Regions from separate parts of the Mesorhizobium sp. BR-1-1-10 genome, predicted to be linked through region 2. Evidence: riboswitches for the same ligand, from Rfam matches in the RefSeq annotation. Region 2 holds a riboswitch; the other holds the start of a gene.

Region 1 (8,120 bases), on a different contig from region 2:
TGTGCTGCACTCGCTGCTCGAGGCCTCGGCACGGTTCCGCTTCAATCTCAACGTCGCCGTGCCCGAAGGCAGCGAACCGGCGCAGAAGCATGTCGACTGGTCCAAGGCGCATGGCGGCAAGCTGCATTTCACCCGCTCGCCCGAGGAAGCCGTCGACCAGGCCGACTGCATCGTCACCGATTGCTGGGTGTCGATGGGACAGGAACACCGTGCTCGCGGGCACAATGTCTTCTCGCCCTATCAGGTCAACGCGGCGCTGATGGCCAAGGCCAAGCCGGATGCATTGTTCATGCACTGCCTGCCGGCCCATCGCGGCGAGGAAGTGACCGACGAGGTCATCGACGGGCCGCATTCGGTGGTCTTCGACGAGGCCGAGAACCGGCTCCATGCCCAGAAGGCAGTGCTTGCCTGGTGCCTCGGTGCTTGAAGTGTCTTGGTGCTTGAAGTGTCTTGGGGCTTGAAGTGTCTTGGGCGCCCGAAATGCCCAGGCGCCTGAAATGCCCAGGCGCTTGATCTGCGGCGGCGCGATGCCTATCTGCGCCGCATCACGCAAATCAAGCGCGTTTGGACGCATGTGCCCACCAGGGCCGCATGGCCGCGCCCTGGAGCTTTGTCATGTTGGAAAGCCATCAAGTGACTGAACATCACCCCAAACTCGGCGAGTTCGGCTACGCCGGCGACGATCACGTCGTTCCCTTCGAGGTCGGTCCGCTCGACGTGCGCGGCCGCACGGTCCAGCTTGGGCCGATGCTCGACGCCATCCTTGGCCGCCACGATTATCCCGAGCCGGTCGCCCGCCTGCTGGCGGAAGCCTGCGTGCTGACCGTTCTGCTCGGCACCTCGCTCAAATTCGAAGGCAAGTTCATCCTGCAGACCCGTACCGACGGGCCTGTAGACATGCTGGTCGCGGACTTCTCCACGCCCTCGGCACTGCGCGCCTATGCACGCTTCGATGCGGATCGGCTCGAAGCACTGGTCGCGGCAGGCGAGACGTCCCAGCAGACGCTGCTTGGCAGCGGCGTGCTGGCGCTGACCATCGACCAGGGCGCCCATACCCAGCGCTACCAAGGCATCGTCCAGCTCGACGGCGAAACGCTGGAAGACGCGGCGCGCACCTATTTCCGTCAGTCGGAACAGATCCCGACCGATATCAGGCTCTCGGTCGCCAAGCTGCTGACGCCCGGGATCGGCGGCGCGCGCGAGCAATGGCGCGCCGGCGGCATCCTGGCGCAGTTCCTGCCGCAATCGCCCGAGCGCATGCGCATTCCGGACCTGCCGGGTGGGGACGGCGATCCGCGCGAGGAAGTCCACGATCCGGCCGATAATTCCTGGCAGGAACTCCTGGCCTTGCTCGGCACCATCGAGCCGACCGAATTGATCGACCCGACCATCGGCGCCGAGCGGCTGCTGTATCGTCTGTTCCATGAGCATGGCGTGCGCGTCTTCGGCGGCGTTCCCGTGGCCGATCAGTGCTCATGCTCCCGCGACAAGATCCGTGGCATCCTCGAAGGCTTCTCCGCGCAGGAGATCAAGGACAGCACCGAGGATGGCGGCATCCATGTCGCCTGCGAATTCTGCTCGACGCAGTACGACTTCGATCCAGCCGAGTTTGCGGCTCAGTAAAGCGTTTCCTTCTCTCCGTTCCGCGGGGAGAAGGTGCCCGAAGGGCGGATGAGGGGCGGCGCGACCGTCGGCCCTCAGTTCACTGTGCGCCTTGTCCCCGGCAGATCGAGCGAGAAGGCTGGGATGGCGATGTCGAACGTCTCGCCGCGCTTGTTGCGCATCGTGTAGCGTCCGACCATGATCCCGGAGGGTGTCGAGAGCGGGCAGCCGGACGTGTACTGATAGCTGTCGCCGGGATTGAGTTCCGGCTGGTCGCCGACAACGCCCGGCCCGCGGACCTCCTCGACCCGGCCGGCACCATCGGTGATGTGCCAATAGCGCGACAGAAGCTGCACGAACTCGTCAGACTGGTTGTCGATCGTTATCTGATAGCCCCAGACGTAGCGGTTCTCCTGGGGATCTGAACGATCCTCCAGATAGAACGGCCTGACCTGCACTTCGATGTTGCGCGTCACGGCGCGGTACATGAGCGGCTCCAAAACAATCCGACGACTTTCGACGCTCGCGGTGAGCAGGTCAACGTGCGCGTCCTGTCGCGCCTGGGATTGAAACGCAGGTGCCGGCAAAGAATGTCATTTAAGTGACACACGACAATGGTGGTGTGCGCGAACCGGGCGACTCGGCCCTCTGTCGAACTGTTGAAAACGGCCGCGACGCGGGCCGACTTCCGGAGTGACCAGATCTCGATGGAACTCACTCTCATATCCGCCTCGCTTTCGACCGCACTCATCCTCTCAAACGCTGCCAGCATCCTGCTTGCCGCTTCACAGCTGAAACGGCGCACCACGATTGCCCCGCCGGCGGGCAGATCGCCGGCGGTGTCGATTGTCGTCCCGTCGCGCGGCGTCGAGCCATTCACACATGAGACGCTGGAACGCGCCTTCGCGCTCGACTGGCCACGCTACGAACTGATCTTCTGCGTCGCCCATGCCGACGACCCGGTGGTCAAACTGATAAACAGGGCGATTGCCCGGTTTCCGCAGGTGCCGGCCCGGCTGTTGATCGGCGACGACCGTGTCAGTGCCAATCCAAAGCTCAACAACTGCGTCAAAGGCTGGGAAGCGGCGCGCCACGACTGGGTCATTCTTGCCGATTCCAACGTTCTGATGCCGAGGGACTATGTCGAGCACATGATGGCGGCGTGGCAGCACGGTACCGGCCTTGTCTGCTCGACGCCGATCGGCTCCAGGCCAGATGGTTTCTGGGCCGACGTCGAATGCGCCTTCCTCAACACATTGCAGGCCCGCTGGCAGTATGCCGGCGCGGCGCTCGGCCTCGGCTTCGCGCAGGGCAAGAGCATGCTGTGGAAGAAGCCGATGCTGGACGCCAATGGCGGCATACGCGCGCTGGCCGCCGAGATCGCCGAGGACGCCGCCGCAACCAAGCTGGTGAACGGCCTCGGCCTGCGTGTCAACCTCGTTGCCGCCCCCTTCGAGCAGCCGCTCGGCCAGCGCACGTTTGGCGAGATCTGGTCGCGCCAGGCCCGCTGGGCGCGCCTGCGCCGCGTCACTTTCCCGCTGTTCTTCGCGCCCGAGATCCTGACTGGTGCGGCGGTCCCGCTGGTTCTTGCGCTGATTGCCGCGGCGAGCGCCGGCATTAGTCTCTGGGCGACCGCGATTGCCGTGCTGGCTGCGTTCTATCTTCCGGAATGCGCTCTGGCCCTGGCCAAGGGTTGGCACGTCTCGACGGGCATGATCGCGGCGACGGTCGCGCGGGACGTCATGCTCCCGGCCATCTGGGCGCGCGGCTGGCTCGGCGGCGCCGTCGACTGGCGCGGCAACGCCATGACCATCCGGACCAAGACGGCGGAACTGGAGGAGACGCCGTCGAGCGCCTGATCGCTGCTGACGACGCTTCCTGGACGAAACCTATTTGGCGGCCTTCAAGGCTTGGGCGATATCTTCCAGCAGATCGTCCGTATCCTCCAGGCCGACCGACAGCCTGAGCGTACCTGGCCCGATGCCGAGTTCGGCGCGGGCCTCATCGCTGAGGTTCTTGTGGGTGGTCGTCGCCGGATGGGTGATCAGGCTCTTGGCGTCGCCGAGATTGTTCGAGATCAGCACGATGTCGAGGGCGTTCTGCAGGGCGAAGGCCGCCGGCTTGCCGCCCTTGACGTCGAGGCAGATCAGCGTCGAGCCACCCGACATCTGCTTCTTGACGATATCGGCCTGCGGGTGGTCGGCACGGCCGGGATAGATGACGCGGGCGATCTGCGGCTGCCCGGCCAGGAAGTCGGCGATCCTGCCGGCGCTCTCGGTCTGCTGGCGCACGCGCAGCGGCAAGGTTTCCAGGCCCTTCAGCAGCGTCCAGGCGTTGAACGGCGACAGGCTGGGACCGGTGTGGCGGAAATAGTCGTGCAGGTTCTCGTCAATCCACTTCTTGTCCGACAGGATGACGCCGCCCAGGCAGCGGCCCTGGCCGTCAATGTGCTTCGTGGCCGAGTAGACGACGATGTGCGCACCAAGCTGCAACGGCTTCTGTTGCAGCGGCGTGGCAAAGACATTGTCGACGACCAGCCGCGCGCCGATCGAATTGGCAAGCGAGGCGACGGCAGCGATGTCGACGACCTCGAGCGTCGGGTTGGTCGGGCTTTCCAGGAAGAACAGCTTGGTGTTCGGCCTGACCGCCTTTTCCCAATTGGCGATCTCGGTGCCGTCGACCAAGGTCGCCTCGATGCCATAGCGCGGCGCCAGCGTCTCGACCACCCAGCGGCAGGAGCCGAACAGCGCGCGCGCGGCCACGATGTGGTCGCCGGCCTTGACGCTGCACAGAAGGGCAGCCGTCACCGCCGCCATGCCCGACGCCGTGGCGCGCGCGTCTTCGGCGCCTTCAAGCGCGCACATGCGCTTTTCGAACATGTCGACGGTCGGGTTGGCGTAGCGCGAATAGATGAAACCAGGCTCTTCGCCCTTGAAGCGGGCCTCGGCGGCCTGCGCCGTCTGATAGACATAGCCCTGGGTCAGGTACATCGCCTCGGAGGTTTCGCCGAAGCCGGAACGCAGGGTTCCGCCATGCACGAGTGCCGTCTGAGGTTTCCAGTTGCGCTTCTTGGTGCTCATCGCTTTGTTCCAGACACAAAAAAACCGGCCGCGAAAGTCGCAACCGGTCCATACGGCCTTGCGGCCCGACGGTCCTTTAGCGACTTGTTTAACGTGGCTGCAAGCCGACCGGCCAAATCACCACGGGATAACGACCCTTTAGACCCGCGCCACGCTTGCGTCAATTGCCGGCTTCATTAAGACGTTTGTACCAAGGCAGGTTCCGCAGAAGTGCCCCGCGGTTTTGCGGCAAGAACCTGCAACAAACAAGAACCTGCAAACGAAAGAGACCAGTCTTGGGGCGGAGCCAGACTTTGCGGCAGACAGGCATTCTTCCCGATCAGGACATATCGGCGCTGTTCCGGTCCGGCGCGCTGAAGTCGCCGCGCGCGCTTGATGCCGACCAGATCCAGCCGGCGAGCCTTGATCTCAGATTGGGCGAAAAGGCCTGGCGGGTTCGCGCCTCGTTCCTGCCCGGTCCCAACCACAAGGTGTCGGAAAAGCTCGATCGGCTGCAACTGCACGAGATCAGTCTGACCGAAGGCGCGGTCCTCGAAACCGGCTGCGTCTATATTGTGCCGCTGCTCGAAAGTCTGGCCCTGCCGGCTGACATTTCGGCCTCGGCCAATCCGAAGAGCTCGACCGGGCGGCTCGACATCTTCACCCGCGTCATGACCGATCGGGGCCATGAGTTCGATAAGATCGCCGCCGGCTACAACGGTCCGCTCTATCTCGAGGTCAGCCCGCGCACCTTTCCGATCATCGCGCGCACGGGTTCGCGCCTGTCTCAAATCCGCTTTCGCACCGGCAACGCGCTGCTTTCGGAAGCCGAGTTGCATGAGCTGCATCGTGCCGAGATGCTGGTCGCCACGGAGCCGCCGAACATTTCCGGCGGCGGCATCGCGCTGTCGATCGACCTCAATGGCGACAAGGATGGGTTGGTCGGCTATCGCGGCAAGCACCACACCGGCCTCGTCGATGTCGACAAGCGCGCCGCGCAGGATGTCCTCGACTTCTGGGAGCCGATCCACAAGAGCCGCGCCGGCGAACTGGTGCTCGATCCCGACGAGTTCTACATCCTCGTCAGCCAGGAGGCGGTGCATGTGCCGCCGCTCTACGCCGCCGAGATGACGCCGTTCGATCGGCTGGTCGGCGAGTTTCGTGTCCATTATGCCGGCTTTTTCGATCCGGGTTTCGGCCATTCGGCGGCCGGCGGCACCGGCAGCCGGGCGGTGCTCGAAGTGCGCAGCCACGAAGTGCCGTTCATCCTCGACCACGGCCAGATCGTCGGCCGGCTGGTCTACGAGCATATGCTGAAGCGACCGCAGGCGCTCTACGGCACCGATCTCGGCTCGAACTACCAGGCGCAGGGCCTGAAGCTGTCAAAGCATTTCCGCGCCGTGCGCTAAGGTTGAAGCTGCCGACCTCGCTCTTGTGGGAGAGATGCCCGGCAGGGACGTGACTGAAACCTATTGCCAGATCGGCGGGACAGCGCCCCGCTCTGGCTTGCCAGCCATTCCCCACGAGAGGGGAATCACGCGCTCATGGCTTCAAAGCGCCTTCACCGACACCTTCACCGGCTTCTCGATCTCGAGCGGGTTGCGCAGCGGCAGTCCGAAGTCCCCGGCCTCGATCTCGAACACGTCGCCGGCCTCCGTCTTGATGCCGTCGGCGAAGGATAGCGTCGCGGTGCCGAACATATGCACATGCACGTCGCCAGGCTGGCGGAAGGCCGAATATTTGAAGTGGTGGTGTTCGAGATTGGCGATGGTGTGGGACATGTTCGTTTCACCCGACAGGAAGGGTTTCTCCCACAATGCCTTGCCGTCGCGCAGGATGCGCGACGTGCCGCGGATGTCCGAAGGCAGGTCTCCGATCAGGATCTCCGGGCCGAAGGAGGCATTGCGCAGCTTGGAATGGGCGAGGAAGAGATAGTTGACGCGCTCGGTCACATGGTCCGAGAATTCGTTCGACAAGGTGAAGCCGACGCGGAATGGCGCCCCGTCATCGCCGATGACATAGATCCCGGCGACCTCTGGTTCCTCGCCAGCATCCTTGGCAAAGGCCGGTGACATGAGCGCCGCGCCAGGCGCGACTGCCATGGTGCCGTTGCCCTTGTAGAACCATTCCGGCTGCACGCCGACCTGGCCTTTCGCGGGCTTGCCGCCTTCCAGTCCCATGCGGAACATCTTCATGGAATCGGTAAGTTGCTCCTCGCCGTCGGTGCTGAGCTTCTTGTGCATGGAATCGCGCGTCGCCGCCGACCCCAGATGCGTCAGCCCGGTGCCGGTCAGGTGCAGATGCGCCGGGTCGGGGTGATTGATCGGCGACAGCAGGCGCCCCCTTTTGTAGGCGGCGTCGAGATCGATCGTCTCGCCAAGCCCCTTGCGTTCGATCAGGGCGGCCAGGCCGACGCCGGTGCGGGCAGCCTCCATCGCCAGCGAATAGACGCTGCGCGCCCCGTTGATGATCCGGGTCTTCCCGCCGCTGCGGGCAACGACACGGATCGTCTCGGCGTCGTCGAGAATCTGCGAGATCAGCATGATCAGTCCTCTCTCATTTATCTGTATCCGGCTGCCAATGGGCAAATCCTGACCGGCGCGGCGCGGAAACGCGCCACGGTTGAAACGCTTCGTCCGGATTGCGTTCGCGAGCCTGGTCCTTCCCCGGACTTCTTGGTGCCGACGGGCTGCCGGCAGCTTCGCGATCTAGAACCGGTATGCCTCCTAGTCCTCGCCCCAGCCCTCAAGCCTTGTTCTTGTTGTAGACGTCGAAGATCACGGCCCCGAGCAGCACCAGGCCCTTGACCACCTGCTGCCAGTCGACATTGACGCCCATGATCGACATGCCGTTGTTCATCACGCCCATGATGAAGCCGCCGACCACCGCGCCGATGACCTGGCCGACGCCGCCCATCGCCGAGGCGCCGCCGATGAAGACGGCCGCGATGACGTCGAGCTCGCTGCCGAGGCCCGCGGCCGGCACGGCCTGGCCGAGACGTGCGGCGATGATCAGCCCGCCGAGCGCCGACAGAACGCCCATATTGACGAACACCCAGAGCGTCAGCCTTTCGGTGTTGATGCCCGACAGTTGCGCAGCCTTGGCGTTGCCTCCCATGGCGTAGATGCGGCGGCCGATGGTCATGCGCTTGGTGACGAAGACGAACAGCGAGATCAGCACGCCCATCACCAGGAGCACGATCGGCAGGCCCCGATAGGTCGCGAACTGGAAGACCAGGAAGAGCGCCAGCGCGCTGCCGACCAGGGTCTTGATGACGAACAGGGTGAAAGGCTCGGCCTCATAACCGTGGAGTTCGCGCTTGCGTCGCGTCCTGAAGCCGAAATAGGCGTAGGCGAGCACCGCGATCAGGCCCAGCACGACTGTCGTCATGTGAAGCGTCAGGCCACTGCCCAAAACGGTCTTGCCGGCCGCGTTCACCGTCGGCGGGATCAGGGTCAG
Region 2 (8,120 bases):
GCCGGCGCCATCGGCGTCAATCCCGACCAGCGCATGCAACAGGATGCCGCGCATCTCTCGGACCTGTCGACCGATCTTGGTGTCGGCCTGCTGCAGTCGTTCATCCTGCTCGTGTCCTTTGTCGGTGTGCTGTGGGAACTGTCTTCGGGCTTCGTCTTCCACGTCAACGGCTGGTCGCTGGCGATACCGGGCTACATGGTTTGGGCCGCGTTCCTCTATGCCGGTACCGCCTCGTGGCTGAGCTGGCTGGTCGGGCGGCCGCTCATCAGCCTCAACAGCGACCGCTATACGCGCGAAGCGGAGCTGCGCTCCTCGATGGTGCGCGTCAACGAGAATGTCGATGCCATCGCGCTGTACCGTGGGGAGGATGACGCCAAGCGACGGCTGCAACTCGACCTCGGCACGGTGCTGGGCGCCATGCGGCGCATCTACACCGCCCAGATCAATCTGTCCTGGGTAACCGATACTTATGGCTGGATCACGGTCGTGGCGCCGATCCTGGTCGCCTCGCCGGTCTATTTCTCGGGGGATATCAGCTTTGGCGGGCTGATGATGGCGGTCGGGGCCTTCAACCAGGTCCACTCCTCCCTGCGTTGGTTCATCAACAACATCGGCAGCATTGCCGACTGGCGCGCCACGCTGATGCGTGTCGCCGACTTCCGCATCGCGCTCGATGAAACCGATGTGCTGCACGACAAGGAGAAGCGCATCGAATTCGCCGACAACGCCAATGGCAACCTGACGTTCGAGAAGCTTCAGGTGGCATCGCCGGACGGATGCACCAAGCTCGCCGACCAGCATGTCGAAATCCATGCCGGCGAGCGCGTCATGATCACCGGTGAACCGGGCGCCGGCAAGACGCTGTTCTTCCGCGCCATTGCCGGGCTGTGGCCGTGGGGCAGCGGGCGGATCGGCCTGCCGGCGGGGGAAACCATCATCTTCGTGCCGCGTGTGCCCTATTTGCCAGCCGGCACGCTGCGCGAGGTCCTCAATCACCCGAACGGGCATGCGCCGGCGAACGACGCCGACATTTCAGCGGTGCTTGCCGAGGTCGGTCTTGGACGGCTGTCGTCGTCGCTCGACCGCGTCGGACGCTGGGACCATGAGTTGGGCGATGACGAACAGCGATTGCTTGGCGTGGCCAGGCTCGCCTTGCGACAGCCAAAATGGGTGATCATCGACGAAGCCATGGATGCGTTCGACGGACCCTCGCTGCGGCGCGTGCTGTCGCTGCTGGAGAAGCGCCTGCCCGGCGCCGCGATCATCAACATCGGGCGCGGCCAGCACAACAATCAGTTCTTCCCGCGTTCCCTGACGATCGTTAAGGATTCCGACGCGCCCGCGCTGAAACCTGCCCACGTCAGGGCGGGTGCCATCGAGCCGCCGCCAGCCGCGGCAAGCCTCCACCACAGGAAGTAGCAGTTTTCCCCCGTTGCGGCCCGTTGCCTGGCCGCCAAGGCCCTGGCGGTCGGCATCTCGCTGCCGGACGAGAAGGAATGCGCCCTGCAACGCTCCGTGCTCGATCGCTGAGCTGTCGCCGGTCAGGCCGGTGGAATTCCAAACTTGCCACGAACTTCGTCGTAGAGGTCGCGCCGCCAGCGGCGGCCGTGGAGATAACCGTTGATCAGTTCCGGCAATGAATAACCAAGCGCATCAGACGAGCGGTTGGCCATGTATCCTGCAAATGCCTGTGGTATTCGCCCCCGGAGAATATCGGCGATGATCTGCCGCGTGATCATAAAGGGAGGGACATGGGGGTAGGAGCGAGCGATGTGCGGATGCTTACTCATCAGGATCGCGTAGGCTTCGACATAGCCGTCCCTGCGGCCTGAAATCGAATTCTGCGAATTGTGCTTCGTCCAGTCGATATCTTCCGATAATTGCGCGCCGAAGCGCTGTGCGAAGCGCAGCAGAAGCTCGCGGTCCTGCATCCGGGGAATGTCGCTGTCATAGCCGCCGATGGCCAGCAAAGCCTCGCGTCTGGCTGTTATAGCCGATCCGGCTATGAAGGCCGTCTGCGCGACCACCGCCCGCTCCAGCATTGGCGGGTTCAGGAAAGCGCCGCGGTTGACGCAGGCGGTGCCGCGGCCACCCTTCACCGAGACATATGAGGAGAGCAGGACTTCGAGCGCTGGATTGTCGTCGAACCATGCCAGCGTCCGTTCGAGCCGGTGCGGCAGGAAGAGATCGTCCGAATCAAGAAAAGTCACCACGGGCGCCCGGGCTAGCTCGATGCCGGCATTCCTGGCGGCATTGGCGCCGCGCCACTTCGCGCCGACATAGATCAGCCGGGGGTCATGGATGCGGGCGAGCGCCGCCTCGGTCCCGTCCGTCGAACCATCGTCGACGACGATATGTTCAAATCGCGGCATGCTCTGGGAAAGCACGCTTTCGACGGCGCGGAGCACCGTTTCGCGCCGGTTGTGAGTCGGCGTGATCACCGTGACGAGGGGCGCCTGTTCGGTCTTCCCGATCATATCACGTAGGCCGCCTCCAGCGCGTAAACACCCTTCGCGCCAGGTCCTTTGATCATCGGGATGGCTAAATGGATCGGACTTCCCCCTGGATGGGCCTCATCGGATTCGGTGCGACGCTACAAAAAACAACCTGCCATGTCACCCCGTCGTGCCGTCGTTCGACCGACCAGGTATGATGAATTCCAGCTCATGGCGCTTCAACTGCAACACTTTCGCACCCGCTGAAAGACGCGCGGCCACCCTCAAGGATTGGCAGTCGCGCCTGCGGGCGTCGCCCATTTCATTATCGCTTCAGCAGGAACACTGCTTGTTGGCCAAAGAAATTCCAGAACCACCATGGCATCGACAGGCCGATCTTCTGGCCGTTGGCGTCGAGCGCGGTCGCCTTCTCCACTGTCGCGCCAAGCTCTTCGCACAAATTGACGAAGTCTCGGATCGTGCAGAAGTGGATGTTGGGCGTGTCGTACCAGGAATAGGGCAGGTCGCTGGTCACAGGCATGCGGCCCTTGACGAACAGCGACAGGCGCACCCGCCAGTGACCGAAATTGGGGAAAGACACGATTGCCCGGTTGCCGATCCTGAGCAGCTCGTCGAGCACCAGCTTCGGGTTGCGGGTGGCCTGCAGGGTCTGCGACAGGACAACGAAGTCAAAGCCCTTGTCGGGATAGAATTCGAGATCGGTGTCGGCGTCGCCCTGGATGACACTGAGACCGCGCGCCACGCATTCGTTGACGCCACGCTGCGACAGCTCGAGTCCGCGACCATCGACCTGCTTGGTGTCCTGCAGCAATTCGAGCAATGAGCCGTCGCCCGAGCCGACGTCGAGCACACGCGATTGCGGCGGGATGAGGTTGGCGACGACCTCGAGGTCGACGCGTTGGCTGCCGTTGACGCTCATGGCTTCGCCTCGTGGACGGCGCATGGCCTTGGTCCGAAACGTCTGCAACTTTTCGGGGTCATGCGCTGAGCCCCCTGGCGCGCGCGGCCGAGCCGATGAAGCCGTTGATGGCGGCAAACAGTTCCGGCTCGTCGAGCAGGAAGGCGTCGTGGCCGCGATCGGTCTCGATCTCGACGAAGGATACCGAGGCGCCGGCGGCGTTGAGTGCGTGGACGATGGAGCGGCTCTCTTCTGTCGGGAACAGCCAGTCCGATGTGAAGGACACCAAGCAAAAACGGGTTTTCGTGCCGGCGAAGGCGTCGGCCAGCCGGCCGCCATGGTCGGCGGCGAGGTCGAAATAATCCATCGACCGCGTCATGTAGAGATAGGAGTTGGCATCGAAGCGGTCGACGAAGGTCATGCCCTGGTGGCGCAGATAGCTCTCGATCTGGAAGTCGGCGTCGAAGCCGAAGGTCAGCGCTTCGCGGTCCTGCAAATTGCGGCCGAATTTTCGGTGCAGGGCGGCTTCCGACAGATAGGTGATGTGGGCGGCCATGCGCGCCACCGCCAGCCCTTTCTCCGGACGCTTGCCGTGCTCGAAATATTTGCCGCCATGCCAGTCCGGATCGGCCATCACAGCCTGCCGCCCGACTTCGTGGAAGGCGATGTTCTGTGACGAATGGCGCGCCCCGGTGGCGATCGGCAGCGCCGAGAACACGCGCTCGGGATAGCTCGACGCCCATTCCAGAACCTGCATGCCGCCCATCGAGCCGCCGAGCACGCAGAACAGTTTCTCGATGCCGAAATGGTCGATCAGCATCTGCTGCGCGCGCACCATGTCGCGGATGGTGATGACCGGCAGGTCGAGGCCATAGGGTTTACCCGTGGCCGGGTTGGTAGAGGCCGGACCGGTGGAACCCAGGCAGCCGCCGATGACATTGGAGCAGATGACGAAGAAACGGCTGGTATCGATGATCTTGCCCGGTCCGATCAGCACTTCCCACCAACCGGGCTTGCCGGTTACCGGATTTGTGCTGGCGACATGCTGGTCGCCGGTCAGCGCATGGCAGACGAGGATGGCATTGGAGCGGGCATCGTTCAGCGTGCCATAGGTCTGGTAGGCGATCTGGAACGGCGACAGCAACGTACCCGCATCGAGCTTGAGCGGCTTGTCGGGCCCGAACCGCAACACCGGGCTCGACGGTTGGTCGGCCTCGTTGTTGGTCTTTCCTGCACGCAGAGCGGCCATCACGTCTCTCTTGCTGCACCGTGCGCTCGTGGAAATCGCTGCCGATCTCCGCCGCCGATGCGTCCGTCCGGCCGGTCGCGGACAACAAAAAACCGGCATTGCCTTCGCAAAGCCGGTTACGTCACGCAAACGGCCCTTTAGCGAATTGTTTAACGTGGCTGCAAGCCGACCGGCCAAATCACCACGGAACTGTCATCGTCTTTCTAGAACCCGCCTGCCTCGCCGTCAATGGCGGCGGCTGGCACCGCTGCCACCTCTCGACATTGCGTGCCATGGCTTGTATCTCCGCAGCGGCCTCCGGATGGAGGGGTTTTCGACGGATTTTGCAAGATATGAACCAGACACCGGATCAGGCACGTCCAACTCCGCGCGCGGGCATCATGGATATAGAGGCCTATGTGCCCGGCAAAAGCTCGGCGGCCGCCGGTGTGGCCAAGGTCTACAAGCTGTCGTCGAACGAGAATCCGCTTGGGCCTTCGCCGAAGGCGATCGAGGCCGCGCGCGAGGTCGCCGGCAAACTCGACATCTATCCCGACGGCAGCGCCAGGCGGTTGCGCGAGGCTATCGCCGAGGTGCATGGCCTCAACGCGCAAAACATCATCTGCTCCAACGGGTCGGACGAGATCCTCGGCCTGTTGGCGCAGACCTATCTCGCGCCGGGTGACGAGGCTATGTTCACCGAACACGCCTTCATGGTCTACAAGATCTACATCCAGTCGGCAGGCGCCACCCCGGTCGTGGTCAAGGAGACCGACGAGCGCGCCGACATCGATGCGATGCTGGCGGCCGTCACGCCGCGCACGAAAATCGTGTTCCTGGCCAATCCCAACAACCCGACCGGCACCTATGTCCCTTTCCAGGAGGTGCGCCGCCTTCATGCCGGACTGCCGGGAAATGTGCTGCTGGTGCTCGACGCGGCCTACGCCGAATATGTCCGCCGCAACGATTACGAAGCCGGCATCGAGCTGGCCGGCAGCGCCGAGAACGTGGTGATGACCCGCACCTTCTCCAAGATCGGGCTCGGCGGCGCGCGCATCGGCTGGATGTATGGTCCCCTGCATATCGTCGACGCCATCAATCGTGTACGCGGCCCCTTCAACGTCAATGCGACAGCGATCGAGGCCGGCATCGCCGCGATCCGCGACCGTGCCCATGTCGAGCGTAGCGTGGCGCATAACGAGACCTGGCTCACCTGGCTGAGCGGCGAAATGACCGGGCTCGGGCTGCGCGTGACGCCGAGCGTTGGCAATTTCCTGCTCATTCATTTTCCCGACGATCAGAAGCATTCCGCGGCGGCGGCTGACGATTATCTGAGCGCGCGCGGCTATATTCTGCGGCGCGTTTCAGGTTACGGCTTTCCCAACGCGCTTCGCATGACCGTCGGCACTGAAGAGGCCAATCGCGGCGTTGTCGCCGCGCTCACGACATTCCTGAAAAGCTAGAACGTCTAAAGAGCTGGAACACCATGGCATCACCGATGTTCGAAAAGATCGCGCTGGTCGGTATCGGCCTGATCGGCTCGTCTCTGGCCCGCGTCATCCGACGCGAGGGCTTGGCTCGCCATGTCGCCATCTCGACGCGCAGTGCGGCAACGCTCAAGCGAGCCGAGGAACTGGGCCTTGGCGATTCCTACACCATCGATGCCGGGGACGCGGTGCGTGATGCCGATCTGGTCGTTGTCTCGGTGCCGGTCGGCTCATCCGGCGCTGTAGCGGAGGAAATCGCGCCGGCGCTGAAAAAGGGGGCGATCCTCACCGATGTCGGCTCGACCAAGGCCTCGGTCATCGCGCAGATGCAGCCGCATGTGCCTGAAGGCGTCCATTTCATTCCTGGCCATCCGCTGGCGGGCACCGAAAAATCCGGCCCGGATGCCGGGTTTGCCGACCTGTTCGACAACCGCTGGTGCATCTTCACGCCGGTGCCGGGCACCGATCCGGAAGCGCTGGAACGGCTGTCGGAATTCTGGCGCCGCTGCGGCGCCAACATCGACACGATGGACCCGCAGCATCACGACATGACGCTGGCCATCGTCTCGCATCTGCCGCACATCATCGCCTACAACATCGTCGGCACCGCCGACGATCTGGAATCGGTGACCAAGACGGAAGTGATCAAATATTCCGCCTCCGGTTTTCGCGATTTCACGCGTCTGGCTGCCTCCGATCCGACCATGTGGCGGGACGTGTGCCTGCACAACAAGGATGCCATCCTGGAAATGTTGGCGCGGTTCTCGGAAGACCTGGCGTTCCTGCAGCGCGCCATCCGCTGGGGCGACGGCGACAAGCTCTTCGACCTGTTCACCCGCACCCGCGCCGTGCGCCGCTCGATCATCGAGGCGGGCCAGGATATCGACGCGCCCGATTTTGGCCGCCAGGCGGTCGAGCATCCGGCAAAGAGCTAGGTGATTTCAACCGGCCAGGCGGTTGCCATCATGGCGAGCGTCTCCGCCCGATCCGGCGCGCCCAGCCGGCCGCCGAAGCGCAGGCACTTGAGCGCGGCGGCCGCGCTGGCAAAGCGCAGTGCGTGCTCGACCGCCATGGCTTCCGCCAGCCCGACGGCAAAGGCGCCATGAAAGACATCGCCGGCGGCCAGCGTGTCGACCGCCTTGACCCTCGGTGCCTCGACATGGCGGGATGATCCGGCGCTTCGGTCGAACCACCAGGTACCCGCCGCGCCGCCGGTGACCGCGACGAACGCATCGGTGCGGGACGCCAAATCGGTGCAGGCGGTCTCCAGATCCAGCGCGTGGCCGCATATGATGCGGACCGCCGGCTCCGAGGCGACGATGTGCGAGGCGAGCGGCAATAATCGCTCCAGTACCGCCAGGGGCGCGGTATCGGCATCGAGTATGGCTGGGCGGCCGGCGGCGCGCGCCGCCTTAAGGGCAAGCGCCGCGGCGCCCGGCCAGCGCACGTCGGCCAGTACGGCGTCGAATGCCGTTATGTCGGTGAACGGCAAAACCTCGGGATCGGCCTGCGCGCGCGCGTCGTAGAAAGGCACGATGATCCGCTCGCCATGCGCATCGACCAGGATCGAGGCCAGTGCCGAGCGGGCGCCGCTGACGCGGCGTACATGGCTGCAATCGACGCCCTCGGCCTCTATCCCGGCAATCAGCAGATCGCCGACCGGATCGTCGCCGGCGCTAGCCCATAGCGACACCTCGGCACCCAGGCGATGCGCGGCGCAGGCCGCGCTCGTCGCCATGCCCGAGGCGATCTGGATGCCGTCCGAGGCGATGAATTTTCCCTGATGCGTGGGCAGTGATTCGACACGAAGAATGGTGTCAAGCGTCAGTGCGCCGACGCTCAGCAGCTTTGCCGGCCCCGCCATCCGTTAGTTGACCGGCTTGATCTTGCCCAGCGGAATGAAGCCGAGGGAAGCCTTGCCCTTGACCACTTTCAGCGGCATGGACGGTTCGCTGCCAAGCAGCGCCAGGGCGCCAAAACCCTGCTCGATCGCATTCTTCTGCTCGGGTATGGCGCCGGCAAGAATAGATGCCACCGCCTTGGGATCCTTG

What was found. A riboswitch is a leader RNA that binds a small molecule or an ion and turns the genes downstream of it on or off. The one in region 2 is predicted to bind S-adenosylmethionine.
Region 1: it holds a riboswitch for S-adenosylmethionine, as region 2 does, so the genes downstream of both, LB555_RS15405 (O-succinylhomoserine sulfhydrylase) here and metX (homoserine O-acetyltransferase MetX) in region 2, are expected to answer to the same signal.

Annotation. Positions count from the first base shown of each region.
Region 1 is NZ_JAIUIL010000006.1:286,309-294,428, reverse strand. Features, by position in the region: gene argF (ornithine carbamoyltransferase) at 1-427, shown strand, start outside; gene LB555_RS15420 (Hsp33 family molecular chaperone) at 592-1,623, shown strand; gene apaG (Co2+/Mg2+ efflux protein ApaG) at 1,698-2,090, opposite strand; gene LB555_RS15410 (ceramide glucosyltransferase) at 2,310-3,461, shown strand; gene LB555_RS15405 (O-succinylhomoserine sulfhydrylase) at 3,492-4,682, opposite strand; SAM riboswitch at 4,739-4,816, opposite strand; gene LB555_RS15400 (2'-deoxycytidine 5'-triphosphate deaminase) at 4,976-6,070, shown strand; gene araD1 (AraD1 family protein) at 6,212-7,204, opposite strand; gene mmsB (multiple monosaccharide ABC transporter permease) at 7,407-8,120, opposite strand, start outside.
Region 2 is NZ_JAIUIL010000013.1:77,206-85,325, forward strand. Features, by position in the region: gene LB555_RS24890 (ABC transporter ATP-binding protein/permease) at 1-1,419, shown strand, start outside; gene LB555_RS24895 (glycosyltransferase family 2 protein) at 1,542-2,477, opposite strand; gene metW (methionine biosynthesis protein MetW) at 2,761-3,375, opposite strand; gene metX (homoserine O-acetyltransferase MetX) at 3,434-4,603, opposite strand; SAM riboswitch at 4,721-4,798, opposite strand; gene hisC (histidinol-phosphate transaminase) at 4,936-6,045, shown strand; gene LB555_RS24915 (prephenate/arogenate dehydrogenase family protein) at 6,069-7,004, shown strand; gene LB555_RS24920 (sugar kinase) at 7,001-7,933, opposite strand; gene LB555_RS24925 (DUF2125 domain-containing protein) at 7,937-8,120, opposite strand, start outside.